DNA from 3 places in the Halomonas sp. XH26 genome. Region 1 is predicted to be linked to each of the others. Evidence: predicted binding sites of a transcription regulator. Region 1 holds the regulator's gene; each other region holds the start of a gene.

Region 1 (10,092 bases):
GCGCGTGCTGCGCTGCGTTTCTCAACACCGCTAACGCTATTTGGCTCCTTAAAAAAGCCTCAGCATGGGATCGATATTAAAAAAGGCGGTATTTTCCCTATTGTTCATGGGGTGCGCACAATGGCCCTCGAGCGACGCATTAATGCCACTTCCACCTTAGATCGCCTGGACGCTTTAGCAGAAGATGGTCGTCTTGATCGCCGTTTTGCTGACGACCTGGGCGAGGCGCTGGCGCTGTTTACCGAACTACGTTTAAAGCAGCAGTTGCAGACAGCAGAAGCGTCGACTCAGCAGCGTAGTAACCGTGTTGTGGTGCAAGAACTCTCGTCCCTTGAGCGTGACCTGTTGCGTGAGGCGCTGCATATCGTAAAAGATTTTAAGCAGCGGCTCTCCCATCGTTATCATTTGGAGTATTCGTGAGCGGAATGCGCTTGTTAGACCGGCATATGTCACTGCTCAGTGGCTCGCTGCGTACATTAATGCAGCGCGAAAGCGACCGTCGACGTTGGGCAGATTCCCCCTACGCATGGCTGTTTCAGCCCTACATGGGGGAAGAAATGGTGGCGCTTGCCTGCCAGGTTAGCCCAGGCCAAGCGCCGGTGGTCAGCGTCGCTGCTGTTGTCTTAAGCCCAGGGAGAGTGCAGACCAGCCGAGCCTGGGTGGCTACCCTGGCAGAAGAGCAAGACAACAACGCCCCTGCATTGCGGCGACATCATCAGCTGTATGCGACGGACACGGTGCTGGCGCCTAACGCTGAGCATCTTGGGGCGCTAGCTGAATTCATCGGTAATCGGCCGCTAATTGGTTGGCAGTTAGGCCGCTCGGTGGAACACCTAAATCTTTTGTTTAAAGCCGGGTTGGGATTTGGTTTGCCCAATGCCCAGGTCGATGTTGGAAAGCTACACTATCGTCAGCTGCGTCGCTTACATCCACAGTGTGAGACGAGCGGCCGCCTAACCGAAGCGCTCGCTCGTTGGCAAATACCCGCTCTTCAATGGATGGGAGTGCTGGGGGATGCAACCGCAAGCGCGCTTTTATATCTGCGTTTGCAGCGCGAGATCGCCCAGCAGGGGTAGTCGTTACTACCCTCACGGGATGAATCCACGGGTTTATCTTGGGTGGACGTGGTGAGTCTTGTTAGAATGCCCGCTGCTTCTTCTACCATCGGCAGTGCCTACACCATGCTACAACCTGACTATTTTGACCCCGCAGCGCCTGATACTGTTTCTATTGACAGCCCTGCTGTTAATAGCGCACAGACACCATCCGAGCATCACGCCGCTAAACAAAAGCGTGAATTTAATAAGCTACAAAAGCGCTTACGGCGAGAGGTTGGTAACGCCATCATTGATTATCAAATGATTGGTGAAGGTGACAAGGTGATGGTGTGCCTGTCTGGCGGCAAAGATAGCTATACGATGCTGGAGATACTGCTTAACCTGCAGCGCAACGCGCCGGTTAACTTCTCTCTGGTCGCTGTCAATATGGATCAAAAACAGCCAGGCTTCCCGGAGCATGTGCTGCCCCAGTACCTAGATGAAGTGGGTGTCGAATACCACATTCTAGAGCGTGACACCTACTCGGTGGTGAAAGAGAAAACCCCAGAAGGAAAAACGACCTGCGCGCTCTGCTCACGACTAAGACGTGGCTCGCTCTATGGGTTTGCCGAGGAAATTGGGGCAACGAAAATTGCCCTAGGGCATCATCGTGAAGATATTTTAGAAACGTTATTTCTTAACATGTTCTTTGGTGGCACTTTGAAAGCAATGCCTCCCAAACTTTTATCTGACGATGGCAAGAATATTGTCATTCGCCCCCTTGCCTACTGCAAAGAGGCTGATATTGCAGAGTTTTCTCGGCTAATGGAATTCCCCATTATTCCCTGCAACTTATGTGGCTCTCAGCCCAATCTCCAGCGTCAAGTTGTCAAAGATATGTTGGCTGAGTGGGATAAAAAACATCCAGGACGCCTAGAAAGCATGTTTAAAGCGGTGACCAATGTAGCGCCTTCCCAGCTAGCAGACCGCCGTTTATTTGACTTTGCTGGCCTTGAAGCCAAACAAGCGGCGTTGATGGAAGGGCGTATTCAGGCGCTTAGCGTGGACTAGCCGACTGTTCTTCCTCTTCAGCTAGCGTGATGAGGCGCCGCATATCTAAAATATTAACCTCCCGCCCTGAAACAGCCACCACCTCTTGCTGTTGAAAGCGGCTAAGAATACGGCTGACCGTTTCTACCGCCAAGCCTAAGTAATTGCCAATGTCGGCGCGGGACATGGAGAGTCTGAAGCTATAAGGCGAGTATCCACGTCGACGAAAACGGTCTGAAAGGGTGACTAAAAAGCTGGCTAGTCGCTGATCGGCCGTTTTGCGCGATAGCAAGCGCATCATACGCCGGTCATCTCGCAATTCTTTGCTCATGCTCCGATAAAGCTGGCCACGTAGTTCGGGCAGTTCTTCGGAAAGCAGGTCCAAGCGGTCAAATGGGATTTCACACACCGTAGTGGTTTCCAGTGCAATGACGCTACCGGGGTAGTGCTCTTCGTCAATTCCATCTAATCCTACTAGTTCGCTGGGAAGGTAGAAATTTGTCAGCTGATCATTGCCGTTCCCTTCGCTGGTCACCTGTTTCAGGCTGCCTGAGCGGACGGCATACACACTGGTGAAGTGATCACCCTGGCGAAACAGGGGCTCGCCTTTTTTGAGCGGTGCGCGGCGGCGAATGATGGCATCAAACTGGCTCATGTCCTCAAGCTCTAAGGCGAGCGGTAGACACAACGAGCTTAGGCTACAGGTCTGACAGCGCGCCTCTTGCAGCAGTGAGCGTCGTTGGCTGGCGGGGTGTGGCATATCATTCTCCCTTTCTCGTTAGCCATCATAGGCCCAGAGGCAAGACGTCTCAAGAAGCTTATACAATCTTAGAGTAGCGCTGAGTAGGCTGATCAGCTAGGCGAGCATCAAAGGCCATCGCCAAATGGCGAATCAGCAGCCGTCCAGTGGGGGTGGCGCTAATAACTTGCTGATGGCGAGTGATTAAGCCGTCTTGCTCAGCTGTCTTCAATTGCTCAATTGCGGTGGAGAAATAGTCATTAGCATCGATGTGCCAACGCTTTCCAACTGCCGCTAGATCAATGTGCATGTCGCACATTAGCCGTTCAATCACGTCTCTTCGTATTAGGTCGTCCTTATTTAACCTTAATCCTTTGACGGTTGCCAGCTTACCTTGATCTAAGGCTGCTTCATATTGGTCAAGCTGAGTCGGGTTTTGTGCGTAAACGTCGTCAACCCGTGATATAGCGGATACGCCTAAGCCAACTAAATCGCACTGTGCATGGCTAGAGTAGCCCTGGAAATTGCGTTGTAAGGTGCCGTTGCGCTGTGCAATCGCCAGGCTATCGTCAGGTCGTGCAAAGTGATCCATGCCAATATGCACATAGCCTGCGTTAGTCAGCATTTCTATGGTGGTATGCAAAATAGCCAGCTTTTCATCAGCGCTGGGGAGGTCCGTTTCGTTAATGCGTCGTTGTGGCGCAAAGCGGGTGGGCATGTGCGCATAATTAAATACGGACAGCCGTGCAGGGTTGAGTTCGATGACTTGACTTAGCGTCTCAGCAAAGCTTTTTTCGGTTTGAAATGGCAGCCCATAAATTAAATCAAGATTGAGTGAGCGAAAACCAAGACGGTGTGCTTCTTCCATCAACGTTTCGGTGAGTACCCGGGGTTGTACTCGGTTGATGGCTTTTTGTACCTGCGGATTTAAATCCTGCACGCCAAGGCTTAGTCGATTAAAGCCGAGAGACTGTAGATGGCGCAACGTAAATACATCTGCTTCACGAGGATCTATTTCAATAGCGTAATCGCGATCGGCTGAGCTAGATAAACCAAAACGGGCATCTAGGCGGTCAATTAGGTCCCCCATCTGTGCCAAGGTTAGAAATGTGGGCGTACCACCACCCCAGTGTAACTGTTGCACCGGGCGTGAAGTGTCTAAATGGCGGGCAGTGAGCACCATTTCTCGATCTAGCCGAGAAAGGTAAGGTTCTGCAAGGGCGGTATTCTTCGTTGCGATTTTATTGCAAGCGCAGTAGAAGCAAATTTTTCGACAAAAGGGTACATGTACATACAGTGATAGCGGGCGGTGGCTCTCGTTACTGCGCGCTAGCGCCTGAGTAAAGTCATCGGCACTAAACTGCTCATGAAACGCTAGAGCTGTCGGGTAGGACGTGTAACGTGGGCCACTTTTGTCATAGCGACGCAGCAGCGTTTCATTCCAGGCATTAGCCCCAGACACATCAGTGTTGGTAGGTGAGAAGGCAGCAGTGGCATGAACGGGCATGGCGAGCGCTCCGAAGTGAGAAGTAAACAAAAGGAGTGACTGAGCGCCGTCGCTCAGTGTTCTCTCGGCATGCTACGTCGGTGTCACTTGGAATGCGTTGAGCTATATCAAACTATAGGAGGGTCTGACTAATGCGCTGTTAGAGGAATAAGCGTCCATAGCTGCCAAAGGGCGAAACTTATAATCGACAGTGCGGCGACGCTGCGAGTGGCAGGGTGGCGAATTAAATGGCTTAACTGCTGTGCTGCAAGTCCTGTTGCCAGCAGAGCAGGGAGTGTACCCAGGCCAAAAGCCCCCATTAGAAGCGCGCCATCGAGTGGGTCTGCAATCGCTAAGCTCCAGGCTAGCATGGAGTAAACCAGCCCACAGGGCAGCCAGCCCCACAGTGTCCCTAGGGCGAAGGCTTGAGGAAGATGGACGACAGGCATCAGGCGTCTTCCCACTGGCTCAATATATCGCCAAAGGTGCCTTCCCACCGCTTCTACTTTCAGCAGTCCTTTCCACCAGTTGGCGATATAGAGCGCCATTAAGATGAGCATCAATGCGGCGAAAGCCTGCAATGCAACACGTGCAGACGGAGAAAGTGAGATAAGTGTGCCAAGTGCAGCAACAATGGCACCCGCCACCATATAGCTGAGAATGCGTCCGGCGTTATAGCTAATCAGCAGCCCACCCATGCGGGCAGGGTGTCGCATGCTAGGCGGTACGGCAAAGGTCAGCGCGCTCATAATGCCGCCACACATGCCGATACAGTGGGCGCCGCCCATTAAGCCAAATACAAACGCGGCTAGCAGGGGCGGTAAATCAAGTCCCGTCGGATTCATGCGGGCGGCTCTTGGTTATCTTGAGAAGAAGAGCCGCTTTTTTTACGTGCGGCACGCTGCTCGGGAGTCAGGTCATTCTCATCATCGTCGAATAGAATGCGGTGGGCTGGGCCTTCCAAATCGTCAAACTGGTCGTGCTTCACGGCCCAGAAAAACGCCCACACCGCGAGGCCCAGAAGAGTGAGTGAAAGTGGAATCAGTAAGTATAAAATCGTCATGCCGTCACCGGTGTTGATAGGGCAATCTGAGGGGCGGGCGGGGTACGCCAGCGAGTAAGACGCAGCGCGTTACCTACCACAATCAGGGAGCTTAGCGACATGCCAATCGCAGCGAGCCAGGGGGGGATTAACCCCATTGCTGCTAAAGGCAGTGCCGAAAAGTTGTAGCAAACCGACCACATCATATTTTGGCGCATAATTCGGCGTGTGGCGCAGGAAATATCAATCGCCTCAAAAATACGCATTAGGCGTGGACTGAGCAATATCGCGTCGGCGCGGGTACGGGCGAGGTCTGTGGCGCCATTCATAGCAATGGCAACGTCAGCGCCAGCCAATACCGGCACATCATTGATACCGTCACCGATCATCACGACACGCTCACCGCTGGCTTGTAACTCACGTAGTCGTGCCAGCTTGCCCTCAGGCGATTTGCCAGCGTGCCACGTGGTAATATTGAGCTGTTCTGCCAAGCTCTCTACCGCTTCTTGCGTGTCACCAGAAAGTAGTTCTACTTCCAATCCACGGGCTTGAAGTGCGGCAACGGTTTGAGCCGCATCTTCACGAATGCCATCGTGTAGCTTGAACCAGGCACGTGGTGCGCTGTTTTCACTAAGTAAAAGCCACTGGCCGGTGCTTGGTGGAGGCAGTGTGGTTGTCGTCGCAAAATCAGGTTTGCCTAATCGCCATGTTGCGCCGTTTAAAGTGCCTTCTAGCCCGCTTCCAGTCACACTTTTGATGTTGCGTGCCTGCAGAGTGGCATCTCTAAATGGGCGAAAAGCTCTGGCTATGGGGTGTTCAGAGTGTGCCTCTAGCGCCGCCGCGATGGCTTGGGCATGCTCTTCACTGAGCGTCGTATCGCTGTGGGCGAGATGCTGTTGGTCAATAGGGTGCGTTTGGGTCAGCTGCATTTCGCCGCGGGTCAGCGTACCGGTCTTATCAAAGATCACGCGGGTGACGTTGGAGAGTGATTCGATCGCGTCAGCACGTGTAATTAGTACGCCTCGCTGGCGCAATTGGCCATGCCCTGCTGTCAGCGCAGTGGGGGTGGCCAGCGCCAGTGCACAAGGGCAAGTGACTACTAATACCGAGAGTAGTACCCATAGCACACGAGATGGATCAATAAACCACCATGCTACGGTGACACACGCGGTAACGATCAGCAGTCGTAATACAAACAGGTGCGCCATACGCGCCGCCATCTGGGCAAGTCGTGGGCGACTTGCAAAGGCGCGATCGGTTAAATCGACAATACCGGCCACTCTGGCGCTATTGCCAGCATGGGTTACCTTTATGATGAGCGGGTTTTCCATGTTTTGGCTGCCACCCACCACGCTTTCGCCTACCCGTCGAGTCACTGGCAAATACTCACCGGTCAGCATCGACTCATCAAGGCTGGATTCGCCGTCTTCGATAATGCCGTCAGCGGGAACGCCATGACCGGGCTTGATGAGCACGCGGTCGCCTTCTTTAAGTTCACTGGCAGGCAGAATGCGTTCACTGCCATCAGCTTCAAGGCGAATAGCGGACACCGGCAAAACGCCGCTCAGCGCATTGCCACTGTGGCCGCTGCGCCGCCTGGCCCTACCTTCTACATAACGGCCAAATAGCAAGAAGAAGGTAAACATGGCGACCGAGTCGAAATAAACATCGCCAACGTTAAACAGCACTGCATAACTGCTCGCCAAATAGGCGCCGCCAATGGCTAGCGAGACCGGCACATCCATGCCAAGAACGCCGGTTTTTAGATCACGCAATGCGTTACGGAAAAAAGGCTGCGCTGAGAAAAATACCACGGGCGTGGCTAGAGCAAACGATAGCCAGTGAAACAGAGCGTAAAAGTCTTCGCTAAGCTCACCTGGCCCCGATACATAAATGGGAATGGAGAACATCATGACCTGCATCATCCCGACAGCCGCGACAATCAGGCGTCGCACATTCATGCGTTCTTCATGTTGTAAGCGCGTTTGGGCTTGATCAGGTTCATAGGGCTGCGCATCGTAGCCAATGGCCGCTAGTTCAGCGAACAGCTGTGAGAGGTTGATGACGGCGGGGTCCCAGCTCACACGTAGGCGATGATGGGTAAGGTTGACCGCGCTAGAAGTAACGCCATCAAGTGCATTCAAACGGTGTTCAATGAGCCAGGCGCAGGCTGCACAGGTGATGCCGTCTATTGCTAGTGTGGCTCGTACTTGTCCTTCGTCACCCTCTGGGTGAACAAACTGCGCTTGCAGCCCTGGGTCATCAAATACCGACCAGGTTTCTGCTTTGGCAGCTTGGCGCTCGTCAGGGCGCTCTGGCATTTCTGTGCGATAGCGATAATAGCTCTCCAACCCGCCATCAACGATGGCGTGGGCGACGGCTTCGCAACCTGGGCAGCATAGTGGTTTGGATGTGTCGTCAATGTTAATTCGCCACGGTGCCCCTTCGGGCACCGGGTTGCCGCAGTGGTAGCAGCTAAGGGCGGTCGTGGTCATTCGTTCTCCGAGCGCCCGCCAGGTAGTAGTGCAATCGTGTTTTCGTCAGGAAAGCGTGCTTCTCCGATAAGGCGCCATTCTGATTCATCGCCTTGCTCTGGCTGTAGCTGTAGATACCAGCGATAGCGCAGATTGTCAGGTCCTTGAGTGATGTAGCGGCCTTCGCGCACATGCTCTAGTACAAACGACTGGTCACGATCGTCTTCGGTGGGAAAGATAAGATCTAGATAGAGCTTATCTGGGCGAGCATCACCCGCAAGATCAACAACAATATCGCTGGTAAGCGGATCAATGCGTAACTCGGCACTTAAATTTAAAGCGCGCGCTTGCTCTTGCTTGGCGAATACCATGTTAATTGCTTTGCCGTGCTCGTAGTAATCTTCTTGTACCACCATACCGTCGTAGCTTTTGATCGACATAACCGCAAAGGTCGTGCTGACAATAATGGAGGAGAACAGCAAGCCTAACAAAAACCATGGCCAGAACTGTTTGTACCAAGGCGTAATCGTAGGGTCTGACATAACGCATTTATCTCCTGGCGTTACCTAAGAAGCGGGCTTCACGCTCCTGACGGATTTGCTCATCTTGTTGTGCTTGTAGCACAAAAGTAATGGGGTGGCTGGGCTGGCTTAGATCTTGAGGGTTTGCAAGTACGGTGACTACCTGAATGCGAGACTCGCCTGCTGGCACGCTAATCGACGCGCTATCTAGCGTTAAGCTGGGTAGGCCTAACACACTGATTTGGTAAGTGTGTGGCTGGTTATCAAGGTTACGCACTGTAAGGCTGTAAACATTGCTGATTTGCCCTTCTCGGGTCATTTGATACAGCTGTGTGCGCTCACGCTCGGCGTCGAAACTAAGTGGTATGCGGTCGTTAACCGCCCAGGCAAACGCAACGACCATAATAATCAGCGCGGCAAAGTAGCCCAGCAGTCGAGGCCGTAAGATGTGGCTTTTCTTGCCTTCTAGCGCATTTTCCGTTGTGTAGCGAATAAGCCCTTTGGGGTAGCCCATTTTGTCCATGACGCTGTCACAGGCATCAATGCAGGCTGCACAGGTAATGCACTCGTACTGGAGCCCATCACGAATATCAATACCTGTTGGGCAAACCTGAACGCATAGCTCGCAGTCTATACAGTCGCCAAAGCCGGCTTCTCTCGCCTGAGTATGGCTAAGCGACTTCTTCCGCCGACCTCTTGGCTCGCCGCGTGCTTCGTCGTACGACACGATCAGCGTGTCGCGATCAAACATGACTGATTGGAAGCGCGCGTAGGGACACATGTAAATACACACCTGCTCACGCAGCCAGCCTGCATTTAAATAGGTAAATACTAAAAAGAAGCCAACCCAAAAATAGGACCAGCCATGGGCTTCTAGCGTAGGCAGTTCCGTTACTAGCGTGCGGATGGGGGTGAAGTAACCCACAAAAGTAATGCCAGTAGCCAAAGAAATCAGTAACCAAGCGGAATGTTTAGCTCCTTTCCGCCACGCTTTGTCAGCATTCATTGGCTGCTTGTCGAGCTTAATACGGTGGTTTCTAGATCCCTCTATGCGGTGCTCAAGCCAAATAAATAAGAATGTCCAGACGCTTTGTGGGCAGGTATAGCCACACCAAACGCGTCCAGCAAAAACAGTAATAAAAAATAGTCCAAAGGCACAGATAATAAGCAGCCACGAAAGTAATACGAACTCTTGGGGATAAAATGTGGCAGCAAAAATATGAAACTCTCGGCCTGGAAGGTCAAACCAGATGGCAGGGCGGTCGCCCCAGTTCAGCCATGGAAGCAGAAAAAAGCCCAGCATAAGCGCCCAGTTGGCGCTGCGCCTTACTTTCTGGAAGAGCCCTTTAATTTCGCGCACATAAATATGTCGGCGCTTAGCATACATGCTCTGAGTTGTACTTTCCCCAGGGGTATGGTGCCCAACGGGCGGCGGCGTAATATCTTGGCTAGGTATTTTTTCCATGGCGATGATCGCAGCTCACTAAGGCGGGAATGGGCGGCAGCATGGATATCGTGGCGTTAAACCTGCGACGCTAGATAACACAACTGTATGCCGTGTCGCTAAATAATAGTGTAACGGATAGAAAGGGTATCTGGACGGACGGTGGATGAAGAAAGGGTGCGGTATGAAACCGCACCCTCGTGATACTACCTACAAGCGGTTGCTACTAACTAAGCGATTAGTCGTTGAAGCGTAGGCTGTAGACATAAGCGGCTACTAGATGAACACGCTCTTCACCG
Region 2 (10,092 bases), 1.0 Mb from region 1:
GGGCGTGTTCTATATCGCGATGGGCATATTTGGGGGCACAGTTACCGGTGTTTTCAATGCGCTTCCCAGCGTCCTGGTCATGTCGCTGGCAGGTATAGCGTTACTGGGCACATTAAGCGGTGGGTTAGCGAATGCATTTGAAAATAGCGGGCAACGAGATGCCGCCATTGTTACCTTTTTACTAACCGGCTCAGGCATCACGTTGTTAGGTATCGGCGGTGCATTCTGGGGGCTTGTGGCGGGCTTGGTGGTACTAAAGCTGACAAAGGCTCCAAATCATTAGCGGTATGTTATTCATACAATAACTATTTATTTAATAACGATACGATAAAAAATGCCCCCAGAGCGTTCACTACTGGGGGCATTTTATTATTTCTGTTCAGCGCTATCTGCCTCTACATATGAGGCCATTACGCATTACATCGTAGCGAGGCGTTCTTCATCCAGTACGCCCGACATCCGCACCATGGCTAACGCTTCATCCAGGCTGGCCACTTCTTCCATCATCAATAATTCGTTTTCCAAGCTAACAGGCTGTCCCGCTTTATCTGACAGCAGCTTTTCCAGCGAAGCTACATCCATAGCGTCGTCTAAGTGGTGAATATCTACCGACGCACTGCTCGCACTTGGTAAGTAGATAGTGCCATTAGAGAAATCCACGGCATAAGCGATAACGCCTGGCACAATAAAAAACAGTAAGCCGACACCATTGGCGATCGCCACCACGGGGTCAACATTACCGCTCATTTGTCCTTTACGTTCAGGATGAAAAAGCGTCCCACAACCACTTAACGTTACAATGGAGACACCAACAACGGCCCCCGTTAACCAACGGCGTACTGCTTGCTGCATGAAGGTTCCCTCAAAGTCCTAACGTACCGATAGCTGAAGAAGATGCGCTTGTTTGCCCACTGCTATCGAGCCACAAAACTGGGCAAGTTTAACACATTTGATTACCAGCACACGCCAAGCTGTTAACGTAGGATTTTGCCGCCATACCCGCTTAGCCGTACAATGCCGCATTCAACGCTAGTTTAAGCGCTACGTTACTAAACGATTAAGCATCACCCCTACCAACAAGGAATGCTCACGCCCATGCGCGCCAGCCAATTATTGATTGCGACATTAAAAGAAACCCCGGCCGACGCTGAAGTCATCAGCCACCAGTTAATGCTGCGCGCCGGTATGATCCGTCGTCTTACCTCCGGCCTCTATACGTGGCTGCCGCTTGGCCTACGCACGCTGCGTAAGGTTGAAGCCATTGTCCGCGAAGAGATGAACCGTGCCGGCGCTCAGGAAGTATTAATGCCCGCCGTGCAACCTGCTGACCTATGGCAAGAGTCTGGCCGTTGGGAGCAGTACGGTCCGGAGCTACTACGCCTGAAAGATCGCCACGAGCGTGACTACTGCGTAGGCCCGACCCATGAAGAAGTCATTACCGATTTGGTGCGCAAAGAGATTGCCAGCTACAAGCAGTTGCCGGTTAATTTTTACCAAATCCAAACCAAGTTCCGTGACGAGATTCGCCCGCGCTTTGGGGTGATGCGTTCTCGCGAATTCATTATGAAGGATGCTTACTCCTTCCACCTGGACGAAGCCTCCCTCAAAGAGACTTACCAGACGATGTATGATGCCTATACACGCATCTTCACCCGCCTGGGTCTCGATTTCCGTCCTGTGATTGCTGATAACGGCTCGATTGGCGGCACGGGTTCACACGAATTCCACGTGCTAGCAGAATCCGGCGAAGATGATATCGTGTTCTCCAATGCTTCCGATTACGCCGCTAATATGGAAAAAGCTGAGGCTCTGCCCGCGCCGCTAGGCAGCAACGCCGAGCGTGCAGCCCCCAGCGAAGAGATGCACCTGGTCGATACGCCCAACGCTAAGACAATTGCCGCCCTGGTAGAGCAGCATGGCCTGCCGATTGAGAAAACCATTAAAACGCTGATGGTGCATGCCGCTGAAGGTGGTTTGATTGCCCTGCTAATCCGTGGTGACCATGAGCTTAATGAAGTCAAAGCTGAAAACCTGCCCCAGGTAGCCGCCCCACTTACCATGGCAAACGAAGAAGAAATCCGCGCCGTGGTTGGCGCTGGCCCAGGCTCACTTGGTCCAGTTGGTCTAAACATGCCGATCATTATTGATCACAGCGTGGCGCTTATGAGTGACTTTGGTGCGGGTGCAAACATTGATGGCAAGCACTATTTCGGTATTAACTGGGAGCGTGACGTGGCGCTGCCCCAAGTTGCCGATCTACGTAACGTTGTCGAAGGTGACCCTTCGCCAGACGGCAAAGGCACGCTGTCTATCAAGCGCGGCATTGAAGTGGGCCATGTCTTCCAGCTTGGACAAAAGTACTCCGAAGCAATGAACGCGACGGTGCTGGGCGACAACGGCAAAACCAGCCATCCGTGGATGGGCTGCTATGGTATCGGTGTTACCCGCGTGGTCGCTGCTGCCATTGAGCAAAACCACGATGATTCAGGCATTATCTGGCCAAACGCTATCGCACCGTTCCAAGTGGCATTGGTGCCGATGAATGCCCACAAATCACAACGTGTGCGCGAAGAGTCCGAACGTCTCTATCAAGCGCTAACAGCCGCAGGCTTAGATGTACTGCTTGATGACCGCGACACGCGTCCCGGCGTCAAGTTTGCTGACCTGGAGCTTATGGGTGTGCCTCACCGTTTAGTGATTGGTGATCGTGGCTTGGATAACGGCGAACTGGAATACAAAGGCCGCAGGGACAGCGAAGCCACCATGGTTCCTGCTGACACAATTGTTGATTTCCTACGCGAAAAAGCCGGACTGATCAGCGCATAACCGTTTATAACGGCCACGACTAGAACTGCATCGTGGCCAATAAAAGAGACACTGGCAGGCATCATCAGTTAGGTTGCCTCGCCAGTGCCAGTGCTAATCGGTGAAAGGCTGAACTAATCCCAGGCTGACTAATTGGCCCAATAACTGGCAGATATCTCGCTTGACACTTTGCCTGCTAGCGCCAACAAAAAAAGCCATCAAGGTATCAATAATTTCATCTTGGCATAGAGCCTCATGCTGCAGCAGTACCCACACGGCTCTACTCGTCACATTCAAACGATGAATTTCGCCGCCCTCTTTAGCAATGACGAACAGCTCTTCACCCAGTGGAAACTCGTGAGCCACCGGACTGATTTGCCACCTGCGCGCGTCGTTTGCTGCCAGCACCTGACTCTGTTTGAACGCCTCCGGCTCAGTTTGACGACGACACGGATTCGTCGCCACAGCACCGTCAAGAAACCCATCGCTATCTATCTCAGTTGCCAGCCATGTTGCCGCTTCGTAAGCATCTCGGTAACGCATTAAAAAACACGGTAAATCTTTTAAGAGGGGCAAAAAGCGCTCAATCAACGTTTGATCCGACTCATGCTCAGCGAAATTCTGCTGCAACAACTGCCACAACCCATCTCCCGGCTGCAGACGAACCAGCTGTAGCTCACTGAGCAATTCATCGCGCTCAATAAGCAGTACGGCGCCTAGCGGACAACGCATCCCATGCGATGCCAGTTGCTGCTCGCCTAACGCCAGATAGCCATAGCGATCATCATGAAGCCCTAGGTGGTTGGCAACAAACTTATGAAACTCCGGCGCAAGGGTCTCTGGCAACGGCAAACGCAATCTAGGTGCAACGCCCAGCGCTATCCCTTCACCACAGCTAGTGAGTGCCAGCACATCATCGCCAAACACCCGATAACCAGCCGCGGCGAACGCCGCCGTGAGCGTGCTTTTACCAGCTCGATGACTATCCGGAAATATTACTAGCTGTTGATTAACCTCTACCGCCCCACAGTGAAGCCCAATATGCTCAGGATGATGTCGAAGATAAGCCCCCGCTAAATCAGCAATCACGCTACATGCGGTTCCTGCCGGTGTATCTAATAACATGCCTCCCGGCAGGGCCGGCGCTTCCTGCCAGTAACCATTAGGATGACGCCAAACACAAATAGAGGGTGCGTGCTGTTGAGCCTCACAGGGCGTTAGCCGCCAACCTGGCATGGCTTGATGAATCACTGGCAGTAGGTCCTCTGCATCAATCAAGCGTATGCAAGGACCAACATTTTCCAGCGCATAATCGACAGCAATCGATGTAGTAGACATGGCACCTACCCATACCAGCGAGGTAATAAGCGGCTTATGCGAATTTCAATCACAGCGTCTCCATCCCAACGGGAGCGCTGTGGGCGAGCGTAGGAAGGACGTGAATAATGGGGACGTGAATGGCTGGGTTTAGAATAACGGGGTCTTGAATAGCTGGGTCTTGAATAACGGGGCCTTGAATAGCTGGGCCGCGAGTAACGTGAACGGGAATGGTGATGTTCGCGCGCTTCAGCTTGCCCCATGGAAAACAGCGTAGGGGCAACGTAAAGTGCAGCGGCGCCAAGGCCTAAACTTGCTAACACTTGTCGGCGTGAACGCCGTTTATTCAGCAGGGAATCGGCTTCATTGCTCATATCAGCACTCCGGATTAATCGCTAGAAAGGTTATGAAACACTGTTTTAAAAACAATCCTAGCCCCGAAGTACACATCAAACCACTGACTGAGCGTCACTTTCCCATTGTTTACTTTTTTTAACTATACTTCAGCGTTTTGTGAAAACATTATGCAGCTGCAGTAATTTGCCAATCATTACGGCCTGCGCTCTTTACTCGGTAAAGCGCCTTATCAGCAGCTTTGTAGGCATCTGGAAAGGTGGCTTCCCCTGCGGTAAAGCGCACTGCCCCAATACTCAAGGTGACCCTTTCATTATGCGGATGCGCAGGGTGTTTGAAATCAGCCTGCTCTAAAACAGACGTCAATTGATCACAGTAGCCAATCAATAACGCGTCATTATCACAAGGCAATACTGCGGCAAACTCATCCCCGCCTAATCGGTACAGTTTTGCTTTTGCTCCAAGTACATATTTCAATAGACTGGCTAGGCGCCGTAACAGTTGATCACCCTCTGGATGCCCCAATGAATCGTTGTACTGCTTAAAGAAGTCGATATCGACCAAGATCAAAGCAAGCGCAGCCCCTTTTTTGGCAGCGACATCCTGATGAAGCGCACTGCGGTTACCTATCCCCGTCAGCGGATCGCGCATCGCATGCTGCATCCAGGCTAGGGTTTGCTTAGTAGCGCGCTCTGTACGCCGCAACTGACGCTCATGCATTCCCCAAAACAGCAACCCTAGTGCAAAAATCACCATACTCGAATAGGTGAGAATCTGATTATGCCGCCGGGTGTTTTCAGAAAACTCATTAATTGCCATACCACGCAGGTCGAGCTGGTTCATCTCAATGTTTGTTAAACAATCAATTGGACCCAACAATTCAGCTGCGGCATCAAACGGCGTCACGGCATTTTCTTTAAGGCGCTCTGTTAGTAAATTGAGGGTTTGTAAACTCGGCTGGGTACAGCTGTACCTTTGACGATATACCTCGACATCAATTAGCCCATAGGCAAGATCGAGATTAAGCCTAACCATTTGTCGTTGTTCATCATCAAAGGGCTGTTTGCCTAACAAATGTTGCTGGGCAAGCTGTAAATATCCCCGTGACCTGGTGGCCAATTGCTGCCCTGTCAAATTGCCTGTTTGGCTGAAGTAAGCCTGTATTTCGGGATATACCCAGCGCGCCTCATAAACAATAACCACCATCAATGCCATAAAACTCATGAGGCTCAATGATAACCACGTTACATAGCGGCGCTTCCTCGCTAAAGGAGCGGGTGGTGGCAGTGGTACGGCAGGTGGAGAAGGGGGCGGCTTAGTGATCACCAACGGGCCTCAATACTTCGAATCATCCATATCCAGTCATTGAATTCACGTAAATTTTTGATATCACGCTGATCATTATAAGCCTGATCAACCAGCCGCAATGGCCCTCGCGAACGCAATGTGAGTAGCTCTCCATCCTCTTCCGTAACCATTAACCACTTGGGATCATCCCAGCCACCTAACGTCACTTCGTAATCATCCCATGTCGTAAAGTGCAATGCGGGGGGAACTTCACCAAACTGATTAATTAGAAAGCGACGGAACTCAAGTCCGTGCATATCTACTTCTCGCCCTTGAAAAGGATCAAATATTGACAAGGTAATCGTAGACTGTTGACGCAACTCGTTAAGAGAGAGCGCTGTGGTTTTCTCACCATTAATTACGCTTAATGCCTGAGCATAGACCGGCATTGATAGCCAGCTAAGTAATAGTAGGATGCAGGCAACAATGGCTTTGGGATAATGATAAGCGCAACAGCGTATGACAACGATTAAATTAACAGCATTCATGGCAAATGGCTTCCTAGCGGTACAATGCCTTATTGTGCTGCCAGATACTTTACCAGACGGTTAATGCGAATACTCGGAAACAGTTTTTAATCAACAAAAAAAGCCGGCCCAAATGGGCCGGCAACAGGAAGCTCGTTGTTAAAAGCAAGCTCCCTCCCCTGACGACGGTCACCACAACGGCGTTAATGCTTTTTACGTTCATCCTTACGGAGGTGGTCGCGTACAATAAAACCTACCCAACCAATCATAAAAGCAATCATTAACGCGACAGTAACTAGACCGAAAATAACAGCATCATCCCAGTACATGGTGATCCCCTCCTGCCGTGATGTATGACACCATCCTAGTGCGTTAATCGCGGCAGGAAGCTGACCTGGGTCAAGCTTTTCAGCGGGGTTATTTGCGGCCTGTCAGGAACTTGATATGGGTCAGTTTTTAACGCTCAAAATACGCTTCAGCATTAAAATACGCTGTCAATTTTGAGCACGCCGAAGATCTAAAGCCTGTAAAACTTGCAGCCCTTAAAACTTGCAGCTAAAGCACTTTTCGATCTTCTACTTTGCTGTGTTCGGTTCCCGGCGGTAGAGGGTGGCCTTTCGCCAGCTCTGCACGGGTTGCATCACGCACATCCAGCACGTTGACTTGATAGCGAAGCGTGTGGCCTGCCAGCGGATGATTTGTATCGACCGTTACCATGTCCCCATCAATACTCATCACCGTGACAATTTGCGGGCCTGCTTCACCTTCTGTTTGGAAACGGCTACCTGGTTCAAGTGCTGCGCTGCCAAATGAGGCACGACTCACTTGTTGCACCAAGTCTTCATTACGGATGCCGTAGGCATCAGCAGGCGCAAGCGTGACACGCAGCTCATCTCCAGCGGCTTTATCTTCCAGAGCACTCTCTAAACCGGGCAAAATATTATCGTGTCCATGAAGGTACTCTAAGGGCTTATCACGCGCGTTGGAGTCATCTAGCACGCGGGTACTGCCATCGCTAAGCACATCGCTTAACACGTAGTGTAAAGTGACTACTTGATGGGCTGTAATCGACATTGAAAACTCCTCTCCGGTAAGCTATCGGCTTTGTCATGGATATCAGGCCTAGTCTACCACTGAGCGGTTTTTAGCGGGCCTCGATGCAGACGTTTTCTTTCCTGGAGTGTTAACCAATATGCCCACCCCTACTCCCCAGCGCAGCTGGCTGGATGCGTTAGGTATTTACTGTCGTGCGCCTGTCATCACCATGCTGTTTCTAGGTTTTTCAGCAGGCTTACCTTTTTTGCTGGTGTTTTCCACTCTCTCTGCATGGCTACGCAGTGACGGCGTTGAAGTGGCCGCCATTGGCTTCTTCGCCTGGATTGGCATGCTCTACTCAATCAAGTTTTTTTGGGCGCCTATCGTTGACCGGCTTGCCCTGCCAATCCTGACCCGCACGCTTGGCCAGCGACGTGGCTGGATGCTGCTTGCCCAGGGGATGATTGCGGCAGGGCTAATTGGCTTAGCGGGAGTCAGTCCCGTAGGCAACTTAGGCTGGGTAGCAGCCTTTGCGCTGCTGATAGCCTTTGGTTCGGCCACCCAAGATATCGCCATTGACGCGTATCGCATCGAATCCGCAGATGACGATGTACAAGCAGCGATGGCCTCTACTTACATTATCGGTTACCGCGGTGGGCTATTAGCGGCAGGTGCCGGGGCGCTGTATGTGGCATCAGCGATTTCCTGGAACGCAGCGTATCTCTGCATGGCTGCGCTTGTGGGCATTGGCGTGCTCACCGTGCTGATTCGACCTGAACCAAAGCGCGCATCGTTGACGGTTCAGCTCATTCACGAACCCAAGGTACGCGCATTCATTCGTGCCAGCCGTGGCCAGCCAAAAGTTTTGCGACGTCTAGGTGCTTGGGTGATTGGTGCCATTGTGTGCCCTTTTACCGACTTCTTCCGCCGCTACGGGGTGAAGGCGTTGGGCATTTTAGTGTTTATCGCGGTGTTCCGAATTAGCGACCTTGCCATGGCCTCTATGGCAAATCCGCTGTATATCGATTTAGGCTTTTCACTGGCCACCATCGCCAACGTCACCAATATTTTTGGTATTGCCATGAGTATAACGGGGGGCATTCTTGGCGGCTTGCTGGTTGCTCGCTACGGCATTGGGCCATTGCTGGTCATTGGCGCAGGCTTTGTCATGGTGACCAACCTGCTGTTTGCCGCGTTAGCGTTGATAGGCAACCAACTCCCCATGCTGGTCGTCACCATTATTGGCGATAATCTTGCCAATGGCTTAGCCAGCGCCGTCTTTATTGCATTTCTTTCCAGCTTAACGTCGCGGGCTTATACCGCCACCCAATACGCACTGTTTTCGTCGCTAATGACATTACCAGGGAAGTTTCTGAGCGGTTTTGGCGGGCTGGTCGTCACGGCCCAGGGATACGCCACTTTCTTCGTAGTGGCCACCCTACTCGGTTTGCCCGCCATTCTGCTAGCCATCTGGATCAGCCGGGATAAGCAGTTGGTGCCTACCCCAGTGATCGCAGAGGCAAAATAAAGCTAGCGGTGATCCGCCAACCACGCCAGCGCCCCTGGCGTGGTGCGCCACTGGTCACGCATCAAGGTACGATACTGCCACGCTTCCGCACGGGAGCCAGGATCGACTTGCCCATCCGCGTGAGGCATTGAAGGCCGCGGGTTCTCGGCACATAACAACTCTATCGCATGGCGATTATGAGCGACCACATCCGCCAGCGCTGCTTCAGCGGCATCGTGCTTTTCCAATCGATACAGCGCCAGCGTACGGCCCATTAATAAACCCAACTCTAAAGAGCCATCATCTTTTTGGGGCTCATCAGTGAGCGCTAGCGCTTCTTCATTGCGGTCATCACGCAGCAATTGATCAAGTACTAACTCTCTTAAGCCAAGACTATCTTCCTGGTCTATGGCTAGCAGCTCTTCAGCCAACTCACGGGAGTGCTGGCGCGCGCCGCGCTCCATGCCCACCACCAGCGCAAGGCCGGTACGCAGCAGCATGGCGTTATCGGCATCATCCCAACACAGGCTACCGTCACCGGCTGCACGGGCCTGCTCAAGCCAGCGAGAAAGGCGCAGTGCCAGCGGTTCCAGCAGGCTCGGCGCCATCCACGGCAGGCTACCAAAGCGGCTGGTCAGTGCTAACGTTACATCTTGCACTACCTGGGGGGCATCTAACCATTCTGGGTGAGCACATAGCTCAGACATCCACTCTATCGCGTTGCCCCAAGGGTCATCGCGAAAGCCCAAGGCGACCTCTTCATCGACCATGACCTGAAACTGTTCGTGCCAAGCCGCAAACAGGGTTTCTTCACGAGCAGTGGTGGTGTAGTGCAACCTACCGGAATCGGCATCTTGCTCAATGGTCAGCTTCGGTGCGATTGGAAGTGCCGCCAACAGCGCCTGTAGCGATACTAGCGGAGTCGCCATATCTTCTTCGGCGCTCAACAGCTGGTCGGCCAAGGTGGCACCAGGATTTTCAGCTAGAGCAGCAAGGAATTCGAGCTGCTCTTCATCCAAGTCGCCCTGGCGAACCAAGCGGCGGTACCAGAAGTTAGCTCGCTCTTTGGCCTCTTCCTCATGACCTTCATGCAGCAGCAACATGGCTTCAATGTAGGCTAGCGTCGGTGAATCCGGTAGTGCCTGCTGGGCTTTTACGAACGCAGCGCGGGCGCTGTCCAAGTCGTCGTTATCCAGGTGCATGAGGCACAACCGCTCAAGCGCCACGCCGCGCAAAAACAGTGGGCCGCGCTCCATAACA
Region 3 (10,092 bases), 1.8 Mb from region 1:
ACGTGGTCGACGACATCAATGGCAAAGGCTACGGACTGACCTTCGGCCTGCATACCCGCATCGATGATCGTGTGCAGCAAATCGTCGAGCGCATCCATGTCGGCAACGTTTATGTTAATCGTAACCAAATCGGCGCCATTGTCGGCTCCCAACCATTCGGGGGCGAAGGCCTTTCGGGCACCGGGCCCAAGGCCGGTGGCCCGCTCTATGTCACTCGCTTCCGCCGCACTGCCACCGCCGAGCACCATAAGGCTCCTGAGGGGAAAACCATCTCACTCAGCGACCTTCAATCGGCTTTAGATGGGCTAGATGCGCGGAACTGGGCGGTACGACCTAATCGGATCGAGGTACTCCGCAAGGCACTCTCCGGCAAAGGCGGTGTGATCCGCAAGGCCCTTAACGAGACAGCGGCCCTCGACATGACACCGCAGACGCTTCCAGGACCCACAGGGGAAAGCAACCGCTTGGCGATGTATCCAAAAGGCGCTGTTCTGTGCCTTGGGCCAACGCTGGATATCGCCGCTGCCCAAGCAGTACAGGCGCTTGGCGCGGGCTGTACGGCAGTAGTGATCGCACCAGGCGCAGCTCAAGCCGTCCAGCCGCTGGTCGACGCTGGCGCGCCCGTGATTGGGCTCGACGGTAGCATCACAGCGGATACACTAAGCGAGGTCCAAGGGATCGCCGCCGTCGCCGCGGCTGGCAAAAGTGATTGGACGCATGAACTGCGGATAGCACTCGCTAAGCGCGACGGTGCCATCGTGCCGCTCGAGACTCAGACCATTTCACCAGATCGCTACGTGGTGGAACGTCATCTGTGCATCGATACGACCGCAGCGGGTGGCAACGCCAGCTTGTTGGCAACGGCCGAATAGGCCCGCTGGCTTTGTCGGCGCCATGCTTCTCAACTAAACTTAGACGACAATAACCTCGTGTTGCCGGAAGGCGGCCAGTACAGGCGCCTCCCTAGCAAGGAATATCGAGGACCAAGCGGTAGCGCCTTGCTACACGAATAAGAAGCGGAGTTAAACATGCGTGCTACTAGCGGTTCTGCACGGCAAGCGCGCTAACCTGTCGGAGCTAGCTCCGTCCTGACAAATTGGAGAACTTTCATGGCTATCGGTGTTTGGATTAGTCTTTTTGCCTACTTTGCGCTCATGATCGCCATCGGCATTTATGCCATGCGCAAAGCGACATCTTCATCAGAAGATTACATGCTGGGGGGACGTGGCCTCAGTCCACAAGTAGCAGCTCTGTCGGCTGGCGCTTCGGACATGAGCGGCTGGCTGCTGCTTGGGTTGCCCGGCGCAATGTTTGTTTCCGGTTTGGGATCCGCCTGGATCGGCATTGGCCTTCTGGTGGGTGCGTTCTTCAATTGGACCCTGGTCGCCCCCCGACTGCGTGAACAGACGGTTCACTACGGTAATGCGATTACCATTCCAGCCTTTTTGGCAAACCGATTTCCGACACGTGCGCTTTCACTGCGCACGGTGTCTGCTATCGTTATCGTCATCTTTTTCGCGGTTTACACGGCATCAGGCCTAGTCGCTGGGGGCAAACTGTTTGAAAGCGCGTTTGCCGGCATTTTTAACATCGGCGGCATGAGCGACTACGCTGTAGGCATCCTAATTACACTTGGCGTGGTACTTGTCTATACCGTTGTTGGCGGCTTTCTGGCCGTGAGTATGACCGACTTCGTGCAAGGCTGTATCATGATGCTGGCGCTAGTAATCATGCCTGCAGTGGTGCTATTTGGCGAAGGCGGTGGCGGGTTCTCCCAAGCATCACAGACGCTAAATGAAGTCGACCCCACCCTGCTATCCTGGACGTCAGGGCTGACCTTTATTGGCTGGCTCTCTGCGGTTACCTGGGGACTGGGGTATTTCGGTCAACCACACATCATTGTGCGCTTTATGGCCATTCGGACACTGAAAGATGTGCCTACTGCCCGTAATATCGGCATGAGCTGGATGCTTATTTCCCTGATTGGCGCAGTCTCTCTAGGTCTATTTGGCCGGGCTTATGCAATCCGCAACGGCATGGATATCGAAGATCCAGAAACGATCTTCATCATTCTGGCGAACCTGCTATTCCACCCGCTGGTCACCGGCTTCCTCTATGCGGCACTGCTTGCTGCGATTATGAGCACCATTTCCAGCCAATTGTTAGTATCGTCGTCTTCATTGACCGAAGATTTCTATCGCCTGTTCCTAAGAAAGGAAGCAACCGATAAAGAGTGCGTAAAGGTGGGTCGAATCTGTGTCGTACTGGTTGGCCTGGTGGCCGCTGTGATTGCGTCAAATCCAGACTCCCAAGTTCTTGGGCTAGTAAGTAACGCCTGGGCTGGCTTTGGCGCAGCATTTGGCCCGCTGATCATTCTGTCGCTAATGTGGTCTCGCACGAACGGAGCTGGCGCCATTGCAGGCATGGTAGTGGGCGCTGCTACCGTCATGATTTGGATTGCATTAGGCTGGAACGGAGAATTTATGGGTGGCCCCGGCGTGTACGAGATCATCCCTGGCTTCATCGCTGCCTTTATTGCCATCTTGGTGGTTAGTAGCATAACTGCCGATGCGGGTGAATATCAGCATATTGATCGCTAGACGCGCGTCAATTACACACTCAGCTTAATTAAACAATTAGTTGATCATTGAGGCCTTCCCATGCCACGGGAAGGCCTCTTTCACTTCTGATGACCTCTTTTATAAGCCCATTATTTAGCGGCGGAGCTCTACTCTTTGCCCCAGGTCAATAACCTGCCCTCCTCGACCCGATACACTCTTTGCATGGTTCGCGATCATGTCGAACAACGGTTCACGTTAACCACTCACTGCAAAGACTCACATTAATGGTCAGGAGCGATGCTATGCGCCATAACTCTCTTTCAACACTGCTCACCACTGGACTTGCAGCAGCCACATTGATGGCAAGCGGCCAAGTTTTAGCTTACGGCGCTGGCGATTTCTTTACTCGCGTGGGTGTTGCCAAAGTGGAGCCAAAAAGCGACAACGGTTCATTAGCCGGAGGCGCGTTCACGGTTGATGTTCAGGACAAAACCGATTTCGCATTTACCCTGGGCTACCGCTTCCACGACAAAATGGGCATCGAGTTACTGGCAGCTCTGCCGTTTGAGCACGATATTGCCCTGAACGGTGATAACCTTGCCTCTACCAAACACCTTCCCCCAACTCTAACGCTCCAGTACTACCCACTAGGTGGCACTGATGCGCGCGTACAGCCTTATGTCGGCGCAGGTATTAACTACACCTTTTTCTCTGATGAAGAGCTAGCCATTGGCGAACTGGAGCTGGACGACTCCTGGGGGGCCGCAGCTCAAGTGGGTATCGATTTACTTATCGATGAGAACTGGGCACTTAACGCAGCAGCGTGGTATATCGACATCGATACTGACGCGACCATTAACGGTGCCGCTGCAGGCACGGTAGAGATTGATCCCTTAGTGGTTATGGCAGGCTTAAGCTATCGGTTCTAACACCGCTACGGCTGTGCTAGCCGTATAATCGCATGAAAAATGCCCAGTCCCGCTGCTTGCGGTGCTGGGCATTGTCTTTGCTGACACCCTCATCACACTAGGCTTCAGCTCCTCGTATTAGCGCGACCTAGCTTTCGGTAACTAGCCGATCTATCTTTTCAACGGCTCGAACAACCAGTAGCTGGTCACTGGCACGAACTTTTTCCTGCATTAGGTAAGCAGCCACTGCTGGCGCTACATCGCACTTGGCAGGCATGGCGGCCTGGGCATCAATCAGTGCATTTAATCGAGCGATAAAGACAAATCGAATCCACTGAGGCAGCGACATCGTGTCGATACAGAAGGGTTGCTGGCTATTAAATGCTGAAATATCAGGCGTTGGCATACGCCATAAGTTAGCGGCCTTCATAGTGGCTTCAAGCTCAAGAAGCGCGGTTTGAAGCTGTTGATGGACGCTCATAAGCACCTTTTCCATTTGAATCAGTAAAGCTTTATTATCCCAGCACTGTGGGTAAGTTGCCAACCGTCTGACAGAGTTTGTGTCTTATTCACAGATTCACAGAAAACCTGCAAGAGGCTGTGGATAAACTATGGAAAGATGTCGCTACTGCTACTCTCATGCGGGTTACACCATGTTGTGCAATTTTTAACCATTTTGATAATAAAGCACGGATTAATCAGCGTTTGCGGCTGACAGTGACACATCAGCAAGGTAGAGTGCAGGCTTGAAATGCGGAAGGATGTCATGCAACCAATCCAGACACTTGATGAGTTTTTTACACGTAGCGGCGCGGACGTTTCCCTCTACCATATGGGACGACGAGTAACGGACTGCCCACGAGAAACGCTGCGTGCATTCGAAAATGGCGAGATAGCCTGGCCGGAACCCTGGCAACAGCAGGCACGCCTTGGCGTAGTATTTCGCATGGGTGACATGCCTGAACCAGCCATCTGGTTTTTGGCGCTGCCGCTAGACGAACAAGGCAAGCTCTCCCCCGCCCAACGAGACGGTTTTATTAATCGCTTGCTCGAAACCCTTGGGCGAAATGCTACGCAGCTAGAAAATAAACCGCTAGGCCAGGCAGAAACTGCTGACGTGGATCATCTAATGAAGGATAATCCGCTCGCTTTTTCGCCTGATATTACTTTTCAAGCAATGCTTAATGCTCAGGCCACTTATGCATTAGAGCTTGCCGCTAGCCAACACTTAGAGCCTGTCGAGGCCTATCTTAGTGGCCAGCAGACTATTGACTGGCAAGCACTGGGATTACAAGGCATCGCTGATTATGTGGTACGCCTCGACTTACCCACATCAGAAGCGCTAGCGCTGCGCCTTCCCCAGTTGCCCACTAGTGTCGCTCACTCGCTGTGCTATTGCCTGGAGCATAGGTCTCTTGCAGAGCCGCTGGTAAGTGCATTACGGGCGCGTGGAGAGCAAGCAGCCATTGATGGTGACGTAGAAACCCTGTGCGCCTGCGTGCGCGCCGTGGGCTGCACTCCATCAGCAGATGTCGGCCAATGGTACTCAAGCCTGTTAAATGACCCTGTTGCTTGCGGCCCAGATATTATCGCAGCCATTGCTGGCCGCGGGTGGTTATTGTTAGAAGACGCTGAACGTTTACCACTGCTTTTACAGCGTTTAGCAGAAGACAAACGCACTAACTTTAATGCAGTCGTACGTGACCTTGCACTGATTCCCAGACTTCGCCTATTGGTTATGCTGACACTACGCGACGCGCCGCCTGATTCCGCGATTCAGCTAAGGCTAAGTGCGTTGATTAACCAAGCTAGAAGCTAGCTATTTATTTATGAGACGCTAGATCGACTCATTTCTTGATGACAAACCTTCATTTGCCAGGAGTATGCCGTGAAGGAATTACCCTATCAGGCCAAAGCAGTCATCGGCCGCCGTGAAATGGTGACGTTACCTGAATTAGGGCTTCACCTTTGCTGCAAAGCCGATACTGGCGCGCGCACCTCTGCTTTGCATGCCGAAGAAATTGACACTCATGAAGATGAGGATGGGCAGCTGTGGGTAAGTTTTATTACCCATAGTGGCGGCCCGCAAACGCCTGCCCACCGCTACCAGCTCCACCTGCACGACAGGCGGCGCGTTACCAGTTCTAATGGGCACAGCGAGTGGCGTTATGTTATTCGCACCCCGATGCAATTGGGTGAACTAAATTTTCCGGTTGAACTAACCCTGACTGACCGTAGCAATATGCGCCATCCCATGCTGCTTGGGCGCCGCGCTATGCGACGCTTGCTTATAGCCCCTGGGGCTGCATTTTTGCACGGCGAGCCTTAAACTAACTTATTAGCCATACTTTTTGGCCCCGGAGCCCTGCATGCATATTGCCCTGCTTTCGCGCAATCGCAATCTATATTCTACTCGCCGCCTTATTGAGGCCGCCGAGCAGCGTGGGCACACCGCTCGCGTGGTAGACACGCTGCGCTGCTATATGAGCATCGCCTCCCACCATCCGTCGATTCATTATAAAGGCGCCGAAATCGAGCCCTTTGATGCCGTCATTCCTCGTATAGGGGCATCGGTTACCTTTTATGGCTGCGCCGTACTGCGTCAATTTGAAATGATGGGCACCTACGTTATAAACGACTCTGTTGCCATTACTCGTTCACGGGATAAGTTGCGCTCGCTACAGCTTCTCTCAAGGAAGGGGCTGGGCTTGCCCATCACGGGTTTCGCCCACTCTCCTGATGACATTCCTGACCTTATTACCATGGTCAAGGGTGCTCCACTGGTCATCAAGCTGCTGGAAGGTACACAAGGTATCGGCGTTGTACTTGCTGAAACGAACCAGGCAGCTGAGTCGGTTATTCAAGCGTTTATGGGCATGAAAACCAACATCATGGTGCAGGAGTACATTAAAGAGGCGCGCGGTGCCGATATTCGCTGTCTGGTGATTGGCGATAAAGTGGTCGCTTCGATGAAGCGCCAGGCAGCCGAAGGCGAGTTCCGTTCAAACCTGCATCGTGGGGGCACCGCCAGCGTCATCCGCATTACCCCCGAAGAACGCTCAACGGCCATTCGAGCGGCAAAAGCCATGGGACTGCGCGTTGCAGGTGTCGACTTACTGCGCTCTAACCACGGGCCGGTGATTATGGAGGTCAACTCATCACCTGGATTACAAGGTATTGAGAATGCAACAGGTAAAGATATCGCCAGCATGATCATCGAACACATCGAAAAAAATGCCATGCCAGTGCGTAAAGCGCCACCCAAGCCTAAAGGCTAAGGCTTAATGCAAAAATAATCCGCATTAGGGGTGGCAAATTAGCGCTGCCACCCCCACAATCTGCGTCACCGAAGGAGGTAGACGCTCATGTTTCTCGACAATCGCCAAGTGGCGATGGACAGCGTGCTGGAAGCGCTGGCCGATAGCATTGATTATTTCCAGGATAATATTGAACGCCTGAGACCCACGCTGCGTGATGCACTGAAACCGCACTATACTGAGCGGTTAAATCAGATGCGTAAACTTCAGGAACTGGCCCGTGCGCACTTAAAAATGCTGCCTCGAGATGCTGACGTTGAGCGTGACGACTTTTTATGGCTATGGAGCCGTTTAAAAAGCTTTGTGGGCAACGATAGCCAGGTATTAATCAATGAGCTGTTGGAACAAGAGCGCGTACTGATGCAAGCCCTTTCAACGCTATTCACTCACCCCCTGCCCGATCCCATTGAGCCGGTAGTGGAAGAGTGTATGCAAGGTTGCCGTAAGTTAATACGCGAATTGTATAACTTACAAAAGCGCAAAACGCATCGCTAACCTATTGATCACCCCTATTGATCACCGCCGCTTGCTCATGTGACGTCTGCGCCGATCTCACAGTGTAGTGGTAAATATCAAGGCCAATAGGGAGGCGAGACACTTCGCCGACGTTGCTACTAGCGTTTAATTCGATAGGTTCTGGAGAGCCTAGAAAGTGAGGCTCTCTTCCCCAAATATATAGATCACCTAAAGTAGCGACCCGCGCCACCCATTCGCGCATTTTCAACCGCCACTCCCCAGCAGCAGATTTCTCTTCCGCCACACAGCCAGTTACATCCATTCCTAATGCGCGACCAATAAAAACTGCACGGGGAAGATGCCAGCTCTGAGTAACCAGCAACGCCTTATCTAACTGAAAGACATCTCTAGCGCGCGCAAGCGTGTCATAGGTACTGAACCCAGCAAAATCCATGGTGAGCTGGTCTGCTGGCACACCGCGACGATAAAGATCACGCCACATGGCGCGCGGCTCGTTATAGGCTTGAGTACGATTATCCCCAGAGATTAATAAATGGCTGACCCGCTGATCGGCAATCAGACGCGCAGAGGTTCGCATACGGGCTTGAAAGTGAGGGTTGCGAAAGCCGCTGCGTGTCCAATTAGAGGTACCAAACACGATCGCCACATCGGCTGGGCGACACTCCGCAAAGCTGTCATCAATATAGCGTGCCGTACTGGCAACCACCCAAAAATTACCAACTATAAACAGCAATGTCGCCAGCAGCATAAGTGCTCCTAGCGACATCAAAAAACGTTTTATGTAACGTAATAGCAGGCTGTGCATCCAGCTCCCCATCAGGGGTTAAAACATGCCGAGCTCAAGCTTGGCTTCGTCGCTCATCATGTCACGGCTCCAGGGCGGGCTGAAGACAATTTCAGTATGTACCTTGTTAATCTGAGGTGCGCCTAGGATTTTATTCCGCGCATCCGCCGCAATGACATCGCCCATTCCACAGCCTGGTGCGGTCAGCGTCATACGAATAGTGACCATCCGCTCGCCGCTGATCAAGCGCTCAAGACGGCAACCATAGACCAACCCTAGATCAACAATATTAACCGGTATTTCGGGATCGAAGCAGGTACGCAACTGCTCCCAGACAAACTGTTCAATTTCTACATCGCTGGCACTTTCAGGCAGTGTTGGACGCGGCAATGGCTCGAGCCCTAACGCATCCAAATTACGCCCTTCAATAAGATAAAGCCGTCCTTCAAAGCCAACACTTACCGAGCTGCCCTTCGCTTGCATCACGCTGACAACGCTGTCTTCGGCCAGTGTCTCCGTTTTGCCAAACGGAATAGCAATGGCGTCAACATCACGCTGAAGCGGCAGTTTTTGACCACGTTCAAGGCTGGCCACTTGCTCAATATCCATAACGGTCCTTAAATGACGGCCTTTAACGTACCATTCCAATCACACGCTTTAGCGCTGCAACAAACGTATCTATCTCTTGAAGCGTATTATACGCTGCAAATGATGCACGACACGTGGCATCTACGCCAAAATGATGTAGCAATGGTTGCGCACAGTGATGCCCGGTACGAATAGCGACGCCTAGCTGATCAATCAGCAGCCCAATGTCCTGGGAATGGGCGCCTTCGACCACAAACGAAAGCACGCCAGCTTTATGTGGCGCTGTGCCAAGAATGCGCAGGCCCTCTATTTGGCTCACCTCTGCAGTGGCATGTTCCAGCAGTACGGCTTCCCAAGCACCAATCGCCTCCACGCCAACGCCTTCCAACCACTCAATAGCGCGCCCCAAAGCGATCACTTCCGCAATAGCGGGAGTGCCAGCTTCGAATTTATGCGGAAGTTCCGCAAAGGTGGTGCCGACGTCAAAAGAGACCGTTTTAATCATCTCGCCACCACCCTGCCAAGGCGGCATCGCTTCTAATAAGGTCTGCTTACCGTACAGCACGCCAACGCCAGTAGGGCCATAAATTTTATGCCCAGAGAACGCATAGAAATCAGCATCAATATCCTGAACATCAACCTGCTGGTGCGGTGTTGCCTGAGCACCATCGACCAGAATAAGCGCACCGTGCTGGTGGGCAAGCGTTGCCATCTCTTTCACTGGGTTAATGGTGCCCAACGCATTAGAGACATGATTAACTGCCACTAGTTTAGTGCGCTCATTGAGCAGCGCGCGGTACGCAGCCATGTCTAGCGCCCCATTAGCCTCAACGGGAATGACCTTAATGGTAAAGCCGATCTCAGCCGCCAATAGCTGCCAAGGGACAATATTGGAGTGATGCTCCAACATTGAAATTAGCACTTCATCGCCCGCAGCAAGCTGGGAGCGCCCCCAACTTTGAACCACTAGATTAATTGCTTCAGTCGTGCCCCGCGTAAAGATAATCTGGCGCGCATCTTCCGCATTGAGAAACGCCTTAACGCGATGCCGTGTGGCTTCAAACGCTGTTGTCGCCTCATCTGCCAAGGTGTGCAGCCCCCGGTGGATATTGGCGTTATAACGCGAGTAATAGTCGCTGAATACGTCAATAACCTGCTGGGGCGTTTGGCTGGTCGCGGCATTATCTAGATATACCAACGGCTTTCCGTGCACTTCCCGTTTTAGTATCGGGAAGTCGTTGCGCAACGCTTCAACATCAAACGCTGCAGGGGCGAGCACGGAGGGTTTCTCAATCACGCTATGGGGCATCGATGACTCCTTGGCTAGTCGTTGAGTGCGTTAGTCGTTGAGCGCAGCCGCTGCTTCTACCAAGCCAGCGAGATTGAAGCGTTCCGGCAGCTTGCCCGCTACCGCTAGCTCTACCCGCTCAGCAATCACATCTAGCGCAACCTGTTCA

Evidence for each region. The regulator FNR, encoded in region 1, switches genes on or off when oxygen is low (the NO sensors DNR and NnrR bind a similar motif). The targets are predictions, from matches to a motif close to TTGATNTANATCAA.
Region 2: the regulator FNR is predicted to act here: its motif matches at 6,730-6,743, upstream of ccoM (cytochrome c oxidase subunit CcoM).
Region 3: the regulator FNR is predicted to act here: its motif matches at 2,736-2,749, upstream of J4377_RS06465 (OmpW family protein).

The regions. Positions count from the first base shown of each region.
Region 1 covers NZ_CP071889.1:3,176,909-3,187,000, reverse strand. The annotation lists gene J4377_RS14650 (putative nucleotidyltransferase substrate binding domain-containing protein) at 1-420, shown strand, start outside; gene J4377_RS14645 (DNA polymerase III subunit epsilon) at 426-1,076, shown strand; gene ttcA (tRNA 2-thiocytidine(32) synthetase TtcA) at 1,143-2,108, shown strand; gene fnr (fumarate/nitrate reduction transcriptional regulator Fnr) at 2,095-2,847, opposite strand; gene hemN (oxygen-independent coproporphyrinogen III oxidase) at 2,906-4,333, opposite strand; gene J4377_RS14625 (sulfite exporter TauE/SafE family protein) at 4,462-5,157, opposite strand; gene ccoS (cbb3-type cytochrome oxidase assembly protein CcoS) at 5,154-5,375, opposite strand; gene J4377_RS14615 (heavy metal translocating P-type ATPase) at 5,372-7,849, opposite strand; gene J4377_RS14610 (FixH family protein) at 7,846-8,370, opposite strand; gene ccoG (cytochrome c oxidase accessory protein CcoG) at 8,378-9,814, opposite strand; gene ccoP (cytochrome-c oxidase, cbb3-type subunit III) at 10,032-10,092, opposite strand, start outside.
Region 2 covers NZ_CP071889.1:2,169,687-2,179,778, forward strand. The annotation lists gene J4377_RS10075 (benzoate/H(+) symporter BenE family transporter) at 1-283, shown strand, start outside; gene J4377_RS10080 (hypothetical protein) at 418-852, opposite strand; gene J4377_RS10085 (proline--tRNA ligase) at 1,096-2,826, shown strand; gene J4377_RS10090 (PqqD family protein) at 2,920-4,143, opposite strand; gene J4377_RS10095 (hypothetical protein) at 4,193-4,426, opposite strand; gene J4377_RS10100 (diguanylate cyclase) at 4,645-5,700, opposite strand; gene J4377_RS10105 (hypothetical protein) at 5,799-6,311, opposite strand; gene ccoM (cytochrome c oxidase subunit CcoM) at 6,494-6,619, opposite strand; gene J4377_RS10110 (peptidylprolyl isomerase) at 6,846-7,364, opposite strand; gene J4377_RS10115 (MFS transporter) at 7,483-8,853, shown strand; gene J4377_RS10120 (SEC-C domain-containing protein) at 8,856-10,092, opposite strand, start outside.
Region 3 covers NZ_CP071889.1:1,392,219-1,402,310, reverse strand. The annotation lists gene putA (bifunctional proline dehydrogenase/L-glutamate gamma-semialdehyde dehydrogenase PutA) at 1-872, shown strand, start outside; gene putP (sodium/proline symporter PutP) at 1,110-2,600, shown strand; gene J4377_RS06465 (OmpW family protein) at 2,864-3,490, shown strand; gene J4377_RS06460 (YqcC family protein) at 3,618-3,950, opposite strand; gene J4377_RS06455 (DUF3549 family protein) at 4,236-5,288, shown strand; gene J4377_RS06450 (RimK/LysX family protein) at 5,358-5,798, shown strand; gene rimK (30S ribosomal protein S6--L-glutamate ligase) at 5,839-6,747, shown strand; gene J4377_RS06440 (hypothetical protein) at 6,835-7,281, shown strand; gene J4377_RS06435 (vancomycin high temperature exclusion protein) at 7,283-8,068, opposite strand; gene sufT (putative Fe-S cluster assembly protein SufT) at 8,087-8,656, opposite strand; gene J4377_RS06425 (aminotransferase class V-fold PLP-dependent enzyme) at 8,679-9,944, opposite strand; gene sufD (Fe-S cluster assembly protein SufD) at 9,975-10,092, opposite strand, start outside.